2 regions of the Oceanimonas doudoroffii genome follow, and region 2 is predicted to be linked to the other one. Evidence: predicted binding sites of a transcription regulator. Region 2 holds the regulator's gene; the other holds the start of a gene.
The links. Region 2 encodes sigma-54, which starts transcription at its own class of promoters, with help from an activator protein. Its sites were predicted from a motif close to TGGCACNGTTTTNGCTT; they were not measured.
Positions count from the first base shown of each region.

Region 1: B6S08_RS08125 (cytochrome ubiquinol oxidase subunit I) is a predicted target of sigma-54. The motif match lies at 4,566-4,582, and genes of this name have one in related genera.

Region 1 covers NZ_NBIM01000001.1:1,752,981-1,760,087, forward strand. Annotated here, with positions in the region: gene B6S08_RS08115 (GAF domain-containing protein) at 1-1,771, opposite strand, end outside; gene B6S08_RS08120 (cytochrome d ubiquinol oxidase subunit II) at 2,016-3,011, opposite strand; gene B6S08_RS08125 (cytochrome ubiquinol oxidase subunit I) at 3,013-4,419, opposite strand; gene B6S08_RS08130 (sensor histidine kinase) at 4,715-6,583, shown strand; gene B6S08_RS08135 (sigma-54-dependent transcriptional regulator) at 6,580-7,107, shown strand, end outside.
Region 2 covers NZ_NBIM01000005.1:144,121-151,227, forward strand. Annotated here, with positions in the region: gene kdsC (3-deoxy-manno-octulosonate-8-phosphatase KdsC) at 1-441, shown strand, start outside; gene lptC (LPS export ABC transporter periplasmic protein LptC) at 438-986, shown strand; gene lptA (lipopolysaccharide transport periplasmic protein LptA) at 955-1,476, shown strand; gene lptB (LPS export ABC transporter ATP-binding protein) at 1,479-2,204, shown strand; gene B6S08_RS14105 (RNA polymerase factor sigma-54) at 2,248-3,684, shown strand; gene hpf (ribosome hibernation promoting factor) at 3,709-3,996, shown strand; gene ptsN (PTS IIA-like nitrogen regulatory protein PtsN) at 3,999-4,445, shown strand; gene rapZ (RNase adapter RapZ) at 4,456-5,322, shown strand; gene B6S08_RS14125 (HPr family phosphocarrier protein) at 5,309-5,584, shown strand; gene mgtE (magnesium transporter) at 5,602-6,963, shown strand; gene pmbA (metalloprotease PmbA) at 7,092-7,107, opposite strand, start outside.

The sequences.
Region 1 (7,107 bases), on a different contig from region 2:
CCACCTCAATGGACTCGAACGACATGTCGATGCGGCCGGCCTCGATGCGCGCCAGGTCCAGCACCTCGTTGATCAGCTTCAGCAGGTGGCTGCCGCTTTTGTAGATCTGTTCCACCTGGCGCAACTGGCGCTCGCCCAGCGGCGCTCGCCGGTTGTTTTGCAGCAGCTGGGCAAAGCCCATGATGGCATTGAGCGGCGTGCGCAGCTCGTGGCTCATGGACGACAGAAACTCGGTCTTGGCACGGCTGGCCTGCTCGGCCTGATCCCGGGCCTGACGCAACTGCTCGGTGACCGCTTCCCGTTCGCGCAGCTGGCGATAAAGGTTAATCAGCAGGGCGCAGGTGGAAGTAAAGGGCTCCAGCCAGGACACCAGCTTCTCATCGTAGTCTTCCCGGCCGTTGGCGATGGCATACATGCCGATCACCTCGCCATCATCAAAGATCGGTACCCCGAGGAAGTTGTGCAGGGGCGGATGCCCGGGAGGAAAACCGCCCCGGCGGGGGTCGTCCGCCATGCGATTGCTGAGGACTGTCCTGCCGCCGGCAAACACCTGACCCAGCATGCTGTCGGGGTTGGTCAGCAGCATCTCCCCCGCCTGCAGCCTGAGCATCAGCTGGCGGGACTCCTCGCTCCAGGACAGGTCGGTAATGGCGTGGATCTTGAGCGCCGGCCCGGTGTCGCCGGGCAGCACCTCGCCGATCAGGGAATAGTCACTGCCGGTCAGCTCCCTGAGCGCCTCCTGCAAGAATCCCCACAGCCGGTTGCCGGACATCAACGCATGATAGTCGGTCAGTCCCTTATGCAGCACGCTCAGCAGTCGCTGCTGCCGCTCCAGCTGGCGGGCGGCCTGCCGCTCCCGCAGCTCGGCCTGATGCATTTCACTGAGGTCGGTCAGAATGCCGATAAACTCCGCCTCGCCGTGGTGCTCGTCCAGGCGTACCTCGCCCACCGCCAGGTGTACCGGCACCGAGTGGCCGTCCCGGTGCAGGGCCGCCACCTTGCGTCCCTTGCCGATCACGCGGGCGTCGCCGCCCTCGGTATAGTGACGCAGATACTGGTCGTGGTGCTCGGCCCAGCGGGATGGCATCAGCCGGCTGACATTTTCCCCCAGCAGGGCGTCTCTTTGGTAACCCAGCAGGTTCAGGGCGTAATCGTTGATCTCTTGAATGTGGCCACGGCCGTCGATGCGCACGATGCCGGCCGCCGCCCCCTGAGTAATGGCCTCGTAACGGGCCAGCCGGTTGTCGCTGAGGCTGCCCTGTTCATTGAGCATTTGCCGTTTCCAGCGTAACCGCAGCAGGGCCCGGGCCTGACCGGCAAGCAATTCCAGCCGACGCAGTTCTTCTTCGCTCAGGGTGCGGGGCCTGGTATCCAGTATTGCCAGCACGCCCAGCACCAGGTCGGATTCCAGGTACAGGGGCATGCCCGCGTAAAAGCGCAGGCCGGGCTTCCCGGTAACCAGGGGGTGATCGGCAAAGCGCGCGTCCTGGCTGGCATCGCTGACCACCAGCGGTGCCCCGTCGGCCACCACCCAACTGCAAAAGGCGGCGTCCCGGGGGACTTCCTGTGCGCCAAGTCCGCGCTGGCTGCGAAACCACTGCCGCTCCTTGTCCGTCAGCGACACCAGCCCCATGGGCGCATTCAGCAGCAGACAGGCCAGCTCCACCAGCTGGTCGAATTCCGGATCCGGGGGAGTATCGAGCAGCTGCAACTGGTGCAGGCAGGCGAGGCGAGCCGGTTCGTTCGAGGGAAAGGGGGCAGAACTGTGCATGGTAACATCCCGTGTCTGAGCGTATGTCGCAACGGCGGCGCGGGCCGGAACGCCTATTACTGAGGCAGGCATCTTAACGTGGCCCCATAACAAAAACGACCCATACGGGTCGTTTTTGTTCAGCGACGGACCGGGGCTCAGGGGCTGCCCAGCAGCAGCCTGATGGCCATCCCCACCAGGGTGATCACTCCCACTCCGGCCAGGTAAAGTGCCGCAAACCACAGCCAGCCCTTTTTCCCGGCCATCAGTAACCTTCCTCGAAATCTTCCACCTTGCCGGAAAAGATACGGTACCCCCACAGGGTATAGGCGCAGATCAGCGGCAGGAAAATCAGAATGCCCGGCAGCAGGAACTTGAGGCTGGTGTCGGGGGCACTGGCCTGCCACAGCGTGAGCTGATGGGGGATCAGGTAAGGGAACAGGCTCACCACCAGGCCACCAAAGCCGAGCAGGAACAGGCCACAGGCCAGCCAGAAGGGCCGGGTTTCATGGGGCTCGCCGTCCAGATCCCGGTACAGTAAAAAGCCCAGCACCATGCTCAGCAGCGGCAGCGGCGACAGCCAGATAAAGTTGAGGCCGTCAAACCAGCGGGCGCTGACCTGTTCGTTGTCCAGCACCATCCACAGGCTCAGCGCCAGCAGAATGACCATGATGGCAAGCACCAGCCGGCGTCCCAGGTGGGCGGCCCGGGTCAGCACGGGGTCCCGGCTTTTCAGCACCAGGTAGCAGCAGGCCAGCAGGGAATAGGCCACCATCAGCGCAAAGCCGGTAAACAGGCTGAAGGGGCTGAGCCAGTCAAGGGCGCCGAGCTCTCCCGGCGCGGCGTCCACCCCCTGCACCACGGCACCGAGAATGGCCCCCTGGCAAAAGGTGGCCACGGTGGAGCCGAGCCAAAACGACTTGTCCCACCAGGGCTTGGAACGGTGTGACTTGAACCGGTATTCAAAGGCCACGCCGCGAAAGATAAGCCCGATCAGCATGATGATGATGGGCGTGTACAGGGTGGCCAGTATGCCGGCATAGGCGGCGGGAAAGGCGGCGAACAGCACTACGCCGCCAAACACCAGCCAGGTTTCGTTGCCGTCCCACACATGGGAGATGGAGCGCATCATGTGATCCCGCTCGCCCTCACTGCGAAACCAGGGGTAAAGAATGCCGAGGCCGAGGTCAAAGCCGTCCAGCACCACATACATCAGGACCGCAAAGCCCAGCAGCAAATAATAAAACAGCGCCAGATCCATCTCAGTTCTCCACCACGTCGTGTTGCAGTTTCTTCACCCAGGCCAGGGCAAAACCGGGGGCCTTGATGCCAATCATGTGTTGCTCCAGGCGGGCCATGTCGGGCGGGCCCTTGCGGATCAGCTTGGCCATGAAATAGAGGTATACACAGAACAGCAGGCTGTAGGTCAGCACAAACAGGGTCAGGGAAAACAGCACCCGCTCCGCCGGCAGCGGCGACACCACCTCCATGGTGCGCACCAGGCCATGCACCAGCCAGGGCTGACGGCCCACCTCGGCCACGTACCAGCCGGCTAGGGTGGAGATCACGCCGGACGGGATCATCAGCATCATCAGCCACTGAAAAGGCCGGCTTTCAAAATGGCCGTTCTTTCTGCGCAGCCACAGGCCCCAGAGGGCGGCACCTATCATCAGCACGCCCAGGCCCACCATGATGCGGAAGGAATAAAAAATCAGGGGCACATAGGGGCGCTCGTCGGCGGGTACCGACTTCAGGCCCTGCAGCTCGCCGTCCAGCTCGTGGGTGAGGATCAGCGACGCCAGCTTGGGGATCTTGATCTCAAAATGATTGGTCTCGGCCTCCATGTCGGGCACCGCGAACAGCAGCAGCGGCGCGCCGCGCTCGGTTTCCGGCCAGATCCCCTCCATGGCCGCCACCTTGATGGGCTGGTGCTCTTTTACGTTGAGGCCGTGAAAATCCCCCACCAGGGCCTGCACCGGTGCCAGCAGCAGCGCCGCCCACAGTGCCATGGACAGCCCCTTGCGGCCAAAGGCCAGATCCCGTTTTTTATACAGATACCAGGCGCTGACACCACCGATAAGGAAGGTGGCGCTAAGCATGGCCGCCAGCAACATGTGGGTCAGGCGGTAGGGCACGGACGGATTGAAGATCACCTCCATCCAGCTGGCCACCTCAAAGCGGCCGTCCACCAGCTCGTACCCCGCCGGGGTCTGCATCCAGGAATTCGCGACGATGATCCAGAAGGCGGAGATCCAGGTGCCGACCGCCACCACACAGGTGGAGAAAAAGTGCAGTCTTTCCCCCACCCGCTGCCAGCCAAACAGCATGACCCCGAGAAAACCCGCTTCCAGGAAGAAGGCGGTCAGCACTTCGTAGGCCATCAGCGGCCCGAGCACGGCACCGGTGATTTCGGAAAAGCGGGAGAAGTTGGTGCCAAACTCGTAAGACAGCACGATGCCGCTCACCACCCCCATGCCAAAGGTGATGGCAAAAGGCTTGATCCAGAATTTGGCCAGCTGAAAATACACCGGATTACGGGTTTTCAGCCAGAGCCCTTCCCAGATAGCAATGGCGGTGGCCAGGCCAATGGTGATGGCCGGAAAGATAATGTGAAAACTGACGGTAAAGGCAAACTGTATTCGCGACAGTATGGCGGCATCGAGCTCCATGGATCCTCCTTAACGGGCCAGTTGGCGGCGTACCAGGGCCGGCAGGCCCGCCATCAGAAGAACGATCACAATAGCGGAAAATTCCATCAACAGGGCGGTCATGTTCATTTGGGTTATGCTCACTTGCTGGTTTGGTGATGCATACAAAGCACAAAGCGTGCCAGCCTGTTAAAAAGCACGCCCCGCCTTGTCCTGGATCAATAACGACGCGAAAACTTGTGCTCACTGACAACAGGGTTTACAGTTCCAGACGCTCGAACTGTCAATTTCATTTACACCGGAAGCCACGGTTGCCATGCCCCTGGAACTCGCCTTTGAACTCATGATGATGCTCACCAGCGGCTGCGCCCTGCTGGTATCGGCCTGGTTGTTCTGGCGCGCCCGCAGCCGGCGCAGCATGAAGGCGCTGGCCGGCTTTGGGGTGATGATGGCACTGTGGTGCGCCGGCCATGTGGCGGTGTTTTACGGCCTGGACACCCTGGGCATGGCGCTGATCCTCGCCAACCCGCTGATGCCCACCTTTTTTCTCGACTTCGCCATCGGCTTCGTCAACCAGGGGCCGGGACAGCGCCCCTGGCTGAGCCGGCTGGCGCGCTATCGCGGCCTGCTGTATGGCGCCGCCGTACTGGTCAGTATCATCACCCTGTGGCAAGGCGGTGGCGGCATCATCGCCTTTGGTCCCTTTGAGCACTATTTCGTGTTTCAGGGCAGTGGCTGGTTCAACATCGGCTACACCATTTTCATCGGCGTGCTGGCTCATGCCCTGCTGCTGTGGGGCTTTGTGCACCACAAGGGCAACCGGCGCCGCTCCATTGCCGCCATGTTCGCCGCCGGTGCCTGGGGCCTGCTGCTGGCCACCAGCTTTATCTTTCCCTCCCTGGGGCTGCACTGGTACCCCTGGCCCATGTTGCTGCTGCCGAGCTATGTGCTGCTGCTGGTCTACGGCGTGGTGCGTTATCAGATGCTGGAAATCAACGCCTGGGCCAACCGGGCGCTGCTGTGGATTCTGATGACCGGCCTGTTGCTGGGGCTGATGGCACTGTTCAGTGCCATGGCCGGACGGCTGGGCATGCAGGCGCTGGCCGCCGTGCCCCAGTGGCAGTTGTGGCTGTATTCACTGCTGTTGCTGATGCTGGCTCTGGCGTTATACCGGCCGGTAAGCGCCCTGGTGGAGCGCTTGGTCTACCCGGGCAGCCGGCTTGATGAGCAACTGCTGGAAACCTGGCTGGCACAGCTGCGCGACGCCAGCGGCTGGAATGCCCTGGCCCAGACCGCCGAGCGCCTGCTGGCCCGGCAGATGGGCCAGGCGGTCACCATACGCCTGCTGACCCAGACGCCGTTTTACGAACCCGGCCCCGGGCTGGAGCTGTGGTGCCTGCATCATGCCCAGGGCTGGCAGTTCCGGCTCAAGGGCTTTGATGACGTTACCCCCGGCATGCGGCTCACCGCCGAGGTGTTCGGCTCCCTGCTGGCTACCCGCTGTGGCCTGCTGGAACGCTCGCTGCAATTGGCCGAAGCCGAGCGCAAACGGGTTTCGGAACAGCACCTGGTGGAGCTGGGCGGGCTGTCGGCGGCCATGGCCCACGAGCTGCGCAACCCGCTCAATATCATCTCCATGGCCACCGCCGGCCTGGACGCCGAGCGCAAGAACATGATTCAGGATCAGCTCAAGCGCGCCGACCGGCTGATTGCGGATCTGCTGACCTATTCCGGCCAATTGCAGATCCAGGCCCGCGCCGTGCCCCTGGAGCCCCTGCTGAAAAGCCTGCAACCCCAGTTCGACTGGCAACGAGTGCAGTTTGATTATGTGCTGCCGGCAAACTACACCCTGTGGGCCGATGCCTACCGCCTGCAGCAGGTGCTGACCAACCTGATCGACAACGCCCTGGCCTTTGTACGCAACCAGCCACAGGGTCATATTCGGCTGGAAGCCGGAGACGCCCCCGGGGTGTTGTGGCTGCACAACAATGGCCCGGCCATCGAGGCCGACATGCAGGGCCGGCTGTTCCGCCCCTTTGTAACCCGTCGCCAGGGCGGCAGCGGCCTGGGCCTGGCCATCGTACAACGCATCATGGAAGCCCACGGCGGCCATATTCGCCACCGCAACGACGCCGGCTGGCCGGTGACCTTTGAATTTTCCTTTCCCGAGGAGCCCGCATCATGACCATGGCCCGCATTGTGGTGATCGACGATGAACCCGCCTTTCGCACCCTGAGTGCCCAGTGGCTGCGTTCGGAAGGCTACGAAGTCCATACCGGCGCCGATCTTGACGAGCTGCGTGCCCTGCTGGGACGGGTGGATGCGGATTTGATCCTGCTGGATCTGTCCCTGCCGCCCCTGTTTGATCCGCACCACACCCTGGCCGCCCTGCCCGAATTCACCGACAGGCCGGTAATCATTCTCACCGGCCACGGCGAGCGCGAGCTGGCGCTTGAGGCCCTGCGCCAGGGCGCCTGGGATCTGCTGGCCAAACCCATGGATCCGGATCTGCTGGCGGTGGTGATTCGCCGTGCCATTACCAAGCACCAACTGGTGCGCGAACTCAACAGCCTGAAAACCCGCATGGGCCGGCAACATCCCATCAGCACCCTGATTGGCGCCTCCCCGGCGATGAACACCATTCGCGCCCTGGTCGGGCGCATTGCGCCCACCGACGTGCGGGTGCTGGTCACCGGGCCCTCGGGCACC
Region 2 (7,107 bases):
TACCTCGGTAACGACGGCGAGGAATACAAGGGCTTTTCCACGCGGGACGGCTTTGGCATCAAGGCATTGCTCAATGCCGGCATCGAAGTGGCGGTGATCACCGGGCGCAGCTCGCGCATCGTCAGTGAACGCATGGCTTCACTGAGCGTGCGCCATGTCTATCAGGGCCAGAGTGACAAGATGCACAGTTACGGCGAGCTGCTTGAGCGCCTGGAACTCACCCCCGAACAGGTGGCCTATATCGGCGACGACGTGGTGGATCTGCCGGTGATGCAGGACTGCGGCCTGGGGGTAGCGGTGGCCGATGCCCACCCGCTGGTGCTGCAGCGGGCCGACTACACGACCCGCACCGCCGGTGGCCGGGGTGCGGTGCGCGAACTGTGCGATCTGCTGCTGGCGGCCCGCGGCCGGCTGGAGCAGGCCGAGGGCATGAGCGTATGAGCCGCCAGACCTGGCTGTTTGGCGCCCTGTTCATCATTGCGCTGGCCAGCTGGCAGTGGTTTCGCAACGATACCGAAGCGCCGGTAAACCCGCAGGATTACCAGCCCGATTTCGTCGCCACCAACCTGGCCAGCGTGCAGTACAACCGGCTGGGGCTGCCCTACCGGGGCATGCAGGCGGAGTACGCCGAGTACTACGAGCCCCTGTCCATGACCCTGATGAAAAAACCTGTTATCTTGCTCTATTCCCCCGATGGCCAGCCCCAGTGGCGGCTCCGCGGTGATGACGGCACCATCAATACCGGCGACAATGCCGTGCTGACCGGCAATGTCGTGGGCAATGGGCTGCAACCGGATGCCCTGGTGGAAACCCTGACCACCGAATATCTGGAACTGGACTTTATCAATAACCAGCTGCGCTCCAACCGGCAGGTGCGGCTGCAAAGTCCGCAATACCAGGCCGAGGGGCTGGGTGTGCTGGGCGAGCTTGATCAACAAACGGTGGAATTACTGAATGAAACCCGGGCAACTTATTTCAATCCTTAGTCTTGGCGGCCTGCTCGGCCTGGGTCAGGCCCAGGCCAGGGACAGCGACTTTCGCCAGCCGGTGACCATAGACGCGGGCCGTCAACTGGTAGAGCTGGCCGATGACAAGGTCACCTTTATCGACAAGGTAGTGGTCAAGCAGGGCAGCATAGACGTGCGCGCCGACCAGCTGGTGGTGATCCGCAATGAACAGGGCCTGCAGTCGATGACTGCCAAGGGCAGTCCGGCCACCTACGAGCAGATCCTCAACAACGGCAAGCCGGTGCATGCCGAGGCGCGGGAAATTCACTACGACATGCGCGCCCGCACCATCACCCTGATTCGGGACGCCAAGCTCAAGCAGGATGACAACATCGTCACCGGCTACCGTATTCGCTACTTTATCGACAAGGAGCAGATGGAGGCCGAAAGCCAGGGCGGCAAGGACAGGGTCACCACCATCTTCCTGCCCGAGCAGGTGCAGAATTTCGACGAGCAGGACAAGAACTGAGCATGGCGATACTGAAAGCGCGCGGCCTGCAGAAAAGCTACAAGGGCCGCAAAGTGGTGGCCGACGTCAGCCTGACCGTTAACACCGGTCAGATCGTGGGTCTGCTCGGCCCCAACGGTGCCGGCAAGACCACCTCCTTTTACATGATTGTGGGCCTGGTCCAGCGGGACGCCGGCAGCATCACCATCGACGGCCAGGATATCAGTCACGAGCCCATGCACGTGCGCGCCCGCTCCGGCATTGGCTACCTGCCCCAGGAGGCCTCGATTTTTCGCCGCCTGAGCGTGGCCGACAACCTGATGGCGGTGCTGCAGACCCGCAAGGATCTGAATGCCGACGGCCGCAGCGAGAAAATGGAACAGCTGCTGGAAGAATTCAACATTACCCATATTCGCGACAGCCTGGGAATGAGTCTGTCCGGCGGCGAACGGCGGCGGGTTGAGATCGCCCGGGCGCTGGCGGCGGATCCGCGCTTTATTCTGCTCGACGAACCCTTTGCCGGTGTGGATCCCATTTCGGTGATAGACATCAAGAAAATCATTCTGCACCTCAGGGACAGAGGACTGGGCGTACTGATCACCGATCACAATGTGCGCGAGACCCTGGACGTGTGCGAAAAGGCCTATATTGTCAGTCATGGGCACCGCATCGCCGCCGGCACACCGACGGAAATCCTCGCCAACGAGCAGGTCAAAAAGGTTTATCTCGGCGAACAATTCAGCCTCTGAAGGCACCGCAACCCGCGGTTGATATGGAAGGACGTTTGCATACATGAAGCCGACTCTTCAGTTACGTCTGGGCCAGCAGCTGACCATGACGCCCCAGCTGCAGCAGGCCATTCGCCTGTTGCAGCTGTCCAGCATGGAGCTGCAGCAGGAAATTCAGCAGGCGCTGGACAGCAACCCCCTGCTGGAGCAGGAGGAAGCCGACAGCGTCAAGGTGGCCGACAACCGCAACGAAGAGCAGATGGCCGCCGACACCGCCATGGAGCGCAACCAGCTGTCCGAAGACTTGCCCATGGACACCAGCTGGGAGGAGGTTTACACCGCCTCTCCGGTCAGCGGCGGCGCCGGCCTGCCGGAAGGGCTGGAAGACAGCGTTTACCAGGGTGAAACCACCGAGAGCCTGCAGGACTACCTGATCTGGCAGATGAATCTGACCCCTTTCAGTGACACCGATCAGGCCATCGCCATGGCCATAATCGATGCCGTCGACGACGCCGGCTACCTCACCGCCGGTATCGACGATCTGCTGGAAGCGGTATCGGCCCGGGAGCTCGGTATCGAGGCCGACGAAGTGGAAGCAGTGCTCAAGCGTATTCAGCACTTCGACCCCATCGGCGTGGCCGCCCGCAGCGTGCAGGAGTGCCTGTGCATTCAGCTGGAGCAGTATCCGCCCGACACACCCTGGCTGAGTGAAGCCCGCGCCTTGCTGGCCCAGCACATGGACCTGCTCGGCAACCGTGACTACCGCAGCCTGCAGCGCAAGACCAAGCTCAAGGAAGACGAGCTCCGGGAAGTGCTGGCGCTGATTCAGCAACTGGAGCCCCGCCCCGGCAGCAGCATTATTCAGGGTAACTCCGAATACGTCATTCCCGATGTGGTGGTCACCAAGCGCAGCGGGGTCTGGGTGGTGGAACTCAACCCAGAGGCCATGCCCAAGATACGGCTCAACCAGACCTACGCGGCCCTGGCCAGCAAGCCCCGCAACAGCGAGGACGGCCAGTTTATTCGCAATCACCTGCAGGACGCCAAGTGGTTTCTCAAGAGCCTTGAAAGCCGAAATGAGACGCTGCTCAAGGTTGCCAATTGTATTGTTGAACAACAACAGGCATTCTTTGAATATGGAGAAGAGGCCATGAAGCCCATGGTGCTGAACCATGTGGCGGAAGCGGTGGAGATGCACGAATCCACCATCTCCCGGGTGACCACACAGAAGTTCATGCACAGCCCCCGTGGCGTGTTTGAACTCAAGTATTTCTTCTTCAGTCATGTGGGCACCGACGACGGGGGTGAGTGTTCGTCCACGGCAATTCGCGCCCTGATCAAGAAGCTGGTCGGGGCCGAAAACCCGGCCAAGCCGCTGAGCGACAGCAAAATTGCCCAGCTGCTGGCCGACCAGGGGATCAAGGTGGCCAGGCGAACCATCGCCAAGTACAGGGAGTCACTGGCCATTCCCCCTTCCAATCAGCGCAAACGCCTGGTTTAAAGGCAACGACAGAAGGAAGACGTTATGCAAATAAATCTGACCGGACACCATGTCGAGATCACCGATGCCCTGCGTGATTATGTGAACAGCAAGTTTACCCGGCTGGAACGCCATTTCGATCACATCACCAATGCGCACGTCATCCTTAATGTGGAAAAAATGCAGCAAATCGCCGAAGCCAAGCTGAACGTCACCGGCGGCGAGCTGTTTGCCAACTCCCAGCATGAAAACATGTATGCGGCCATCGACAGCCTCATCGACAAGCTGGATCGTCAAATCATCAAACACAAAGAAAAACTCAAGCAAAAATAACCATGGAAGTCGCCGACATACTCAGCAGGGGCTGCACCCGCAGTGCAGTCCCCTGCACGAGCAAAAAACGTGCTCTGGAAATTATCAGCGAGCTGGCTGCCGAACATCTCAATATCGGCAGCCAGCCGCTTTTTGACTGTCTGCTGGCCCGAGAGAAAATGGGCAGTACCGGCATCGGCAATGGCATCGCCATTCCTCACGGCCGGATCAGCGATGACAACAAGGCGACTGCCGTACTGCTTACCTTTGCCGAGCCGGTGGAGTTCGACGCCATCGACAACCAGCCGGTGGGCTTGGTGTTTGCCCTGCTGGTACCGGAGCAGGAATGCAAGCAACACCTCAAGACCCTGTCGCTGATCGCCGAGAAACTGAGTAACAAGCAGGTGTGCCGGCAATTACGTCAGGCCGGCAGCGATGAGGAACTCTATCAAATCATGATTTCAGCCTGAGGATAGCAAGATGCAGCTGGTGATCGTCAGTGGCCGTTCCGGTTCGGGCAAAACCGTGGCCTTGCGGGTACTTGAAGATCTCGGCCATTACTGCGTCGACAACCTGCCGGTGGCGCTGCTGCCGGAGCTGGTGCGGCTGCGCCGGGACAAACCCGGAGCGGTGGCGGTAAGCATAGACGTACGCAACCTGCCCGACAGTGCCGAGCAGCTGGAAGCCTTTCTGGCCGAGGTGCGAGCCATGGATGACGTTCAGCCTTCCAGCATCTTTATCGACGCCGACAATTCGGTGCTGATCCGCCGCTTTGGGGACACTCGCCGGCTGCATCCGCTGTCCCGCCACAGCCTGACCCTGGACGAGGCCATTCGCGAAGAAACTCATCTGCTGGCGCCACTGTCGTCGGACGCGGACCTGCGCATCGATACCTCGTCCTTAAGCATTCACGATCTCAGCGAAATCATTCGCGAACGCATCCTCGGCAAGAAAGAAAAGGAATTGAACTGGGTGTTCGAGTCCTTTGGCTACAAATACGGCGTTTCCAAGGACGCCGACTTCGTGTTTGACGCCCGTTTTCTGCCCAACCCCCACTGGATTGCCGAACTGCGCCCCTTTACCGGCCAGGATCAGCCGGTGGCCGATTACCTGAGCAGCCAGCCCGAGGTGATGAAATACCTGTGGCAGCTGGAAAACCTGCTGATCACCTGGATGCCCCACCTGGAACGCAATAACCGCAGCTATGTCACCGTGGCCATCGGCTGCACCGGCGGTCAGCACCGTTCGGTCTTCATCGCCGAACAGCTGGCCCGGGTCTTTGGCCAGATGGGCAAAAGCGTGCAGCTACGTCACCGTACTCTGGAAAAGCGCAATGCCGAAAATTGAACGCGACCTGCAAATCGTCAACAAGCTAGGGCTGCACGCCCGGGCCGCCATTCAGCTGGTGCAGCTGACCCAGCAATTCGACGCCGAAGTCACCGTGTGCAACCAGCAGAAAGAGGCCCCCGCCAACAGCGTCATGGGCCTGCTGATGCTGGAAACGGCCCAGGGACACGCCATTCGCGTGGTGGCCGAGGGCCCGGAAGCGGAAGCCGCCATGAATGCCGTGGCCCGGCTGGTGGCGGATCGCTTTAACGAGTCGGAATAACCCGACGGATCCGCCCCATGACAGAGTCCACCGATCAAACCGGCACCACGGACCACCTCGAGGCGGTCACCCAGGCCCTCAACAGCGGCATGTTTGTGCACGTGCGCCGCATGCTGCAGCAGATGCGCCCGGGGGACGTGGCCTGGTTGCTGGAATCTTCACCCGCTCCCAGCCGAAAGGTACTCTGGCAGCTGATCGATCCGGACGATTACGGCGAGATCCTGGAAGAGCTGTCGGAAGAGGTGCGCGACGGCATCATTCGGCTGATGGAGCCGGAAAAGCTGGCCATCGCCCTGGAGGACATGGAGTCGGACGATCTGGCCTATGTACTGCGGGATCTGCCCGAGCAGCTGTTCAACCAGGTGCTCACCGAAATGGACGAGCAGGATCGCCAGCGTGCCGAGCTGGCGCTGTCCTATCCGGAAGACACCGCCGGCTCGCTGATGAACACCGAATTCATCAGCCTGCGCCCCGATGTCACCATAGACGTGGTGCTGCGCTACCTGCGCCTGCACAGCGAGCTGCCGGAAGGCACCGACACCCTCTATGTGGTGGATCCGCATAACCGTTTGCTGGGAGACATTTCCCTCGCCAGCCTGGTGGTACAGTCTCCCACCACCACGGTGGCCGAGGCCATGGACACCTCGGTGGAAGCCATTCCCCTGACCATGACCGACACCGAGGTGGCCAACCTGTTTGAGCGCCATGACTGGCTGTCGGCACCGGTGGTGGATGAAAACAACCTGCTACTCGGGCGCATCACCATCGACGACGTGGTCGACATCATTCGAGAAGAAGGCGAGCACTCCATGATGGGTATGGCCAAGATGGACGACGACGAGGACACCTTTGCCCCCGTGCTCACCAGCGCGCGCCGCCGCTCCTTCTGGCTGACCATCAACCTGGGCTCGGCGCTGGTGGCCGCCAGCGTATCCAACATGTTTGAGGAAACCCTGTCCCAGCTGGCTACCCTGGCCATTCTGATGACCATAGTGCCGTCCATGGGCGGCATTGCCGGCAACCAGACCCTGGCGCTGGTGATTCGAGGCATGGCGGTGGGCCATATCGGCGACAGCAACGCCCGCTGGCTACTGACCAAGGAGGCGTTGGTGGGTCTGCTTAACGGCATGCTGTGGGCGGTGGCGATATCCGTGGTAGTGGCGCTATGGAAAGGCAGCTGGGAAATTGGCCTGGTGATTGCCGCCGCCATGTTTATCAACCTGTCGGTGGCGGGCCTGGCCGGCGCCAGCATTCCGCTTATCATGAAACGCTTCAATATCGATCCGGCCCTGGCCGGCTCCATGGCCCTGACCACCATCACCGACACCGTCGGCCTGTTGTCCTTCCTGGGGCTGGCCACGCTGATCCTGCTGCACTGATCAGGCAACAGCTAACCGTAGGTTGGCGATGAGCGTAGCGAATCCCAACCTACGCCCTGCCATCAATATCAATAGCCAGAAACACCAAGGGCCGCATACGCGGCCCTTCTTGCAGCTTATAGCTAGGTTTACTGCCCCGCGATT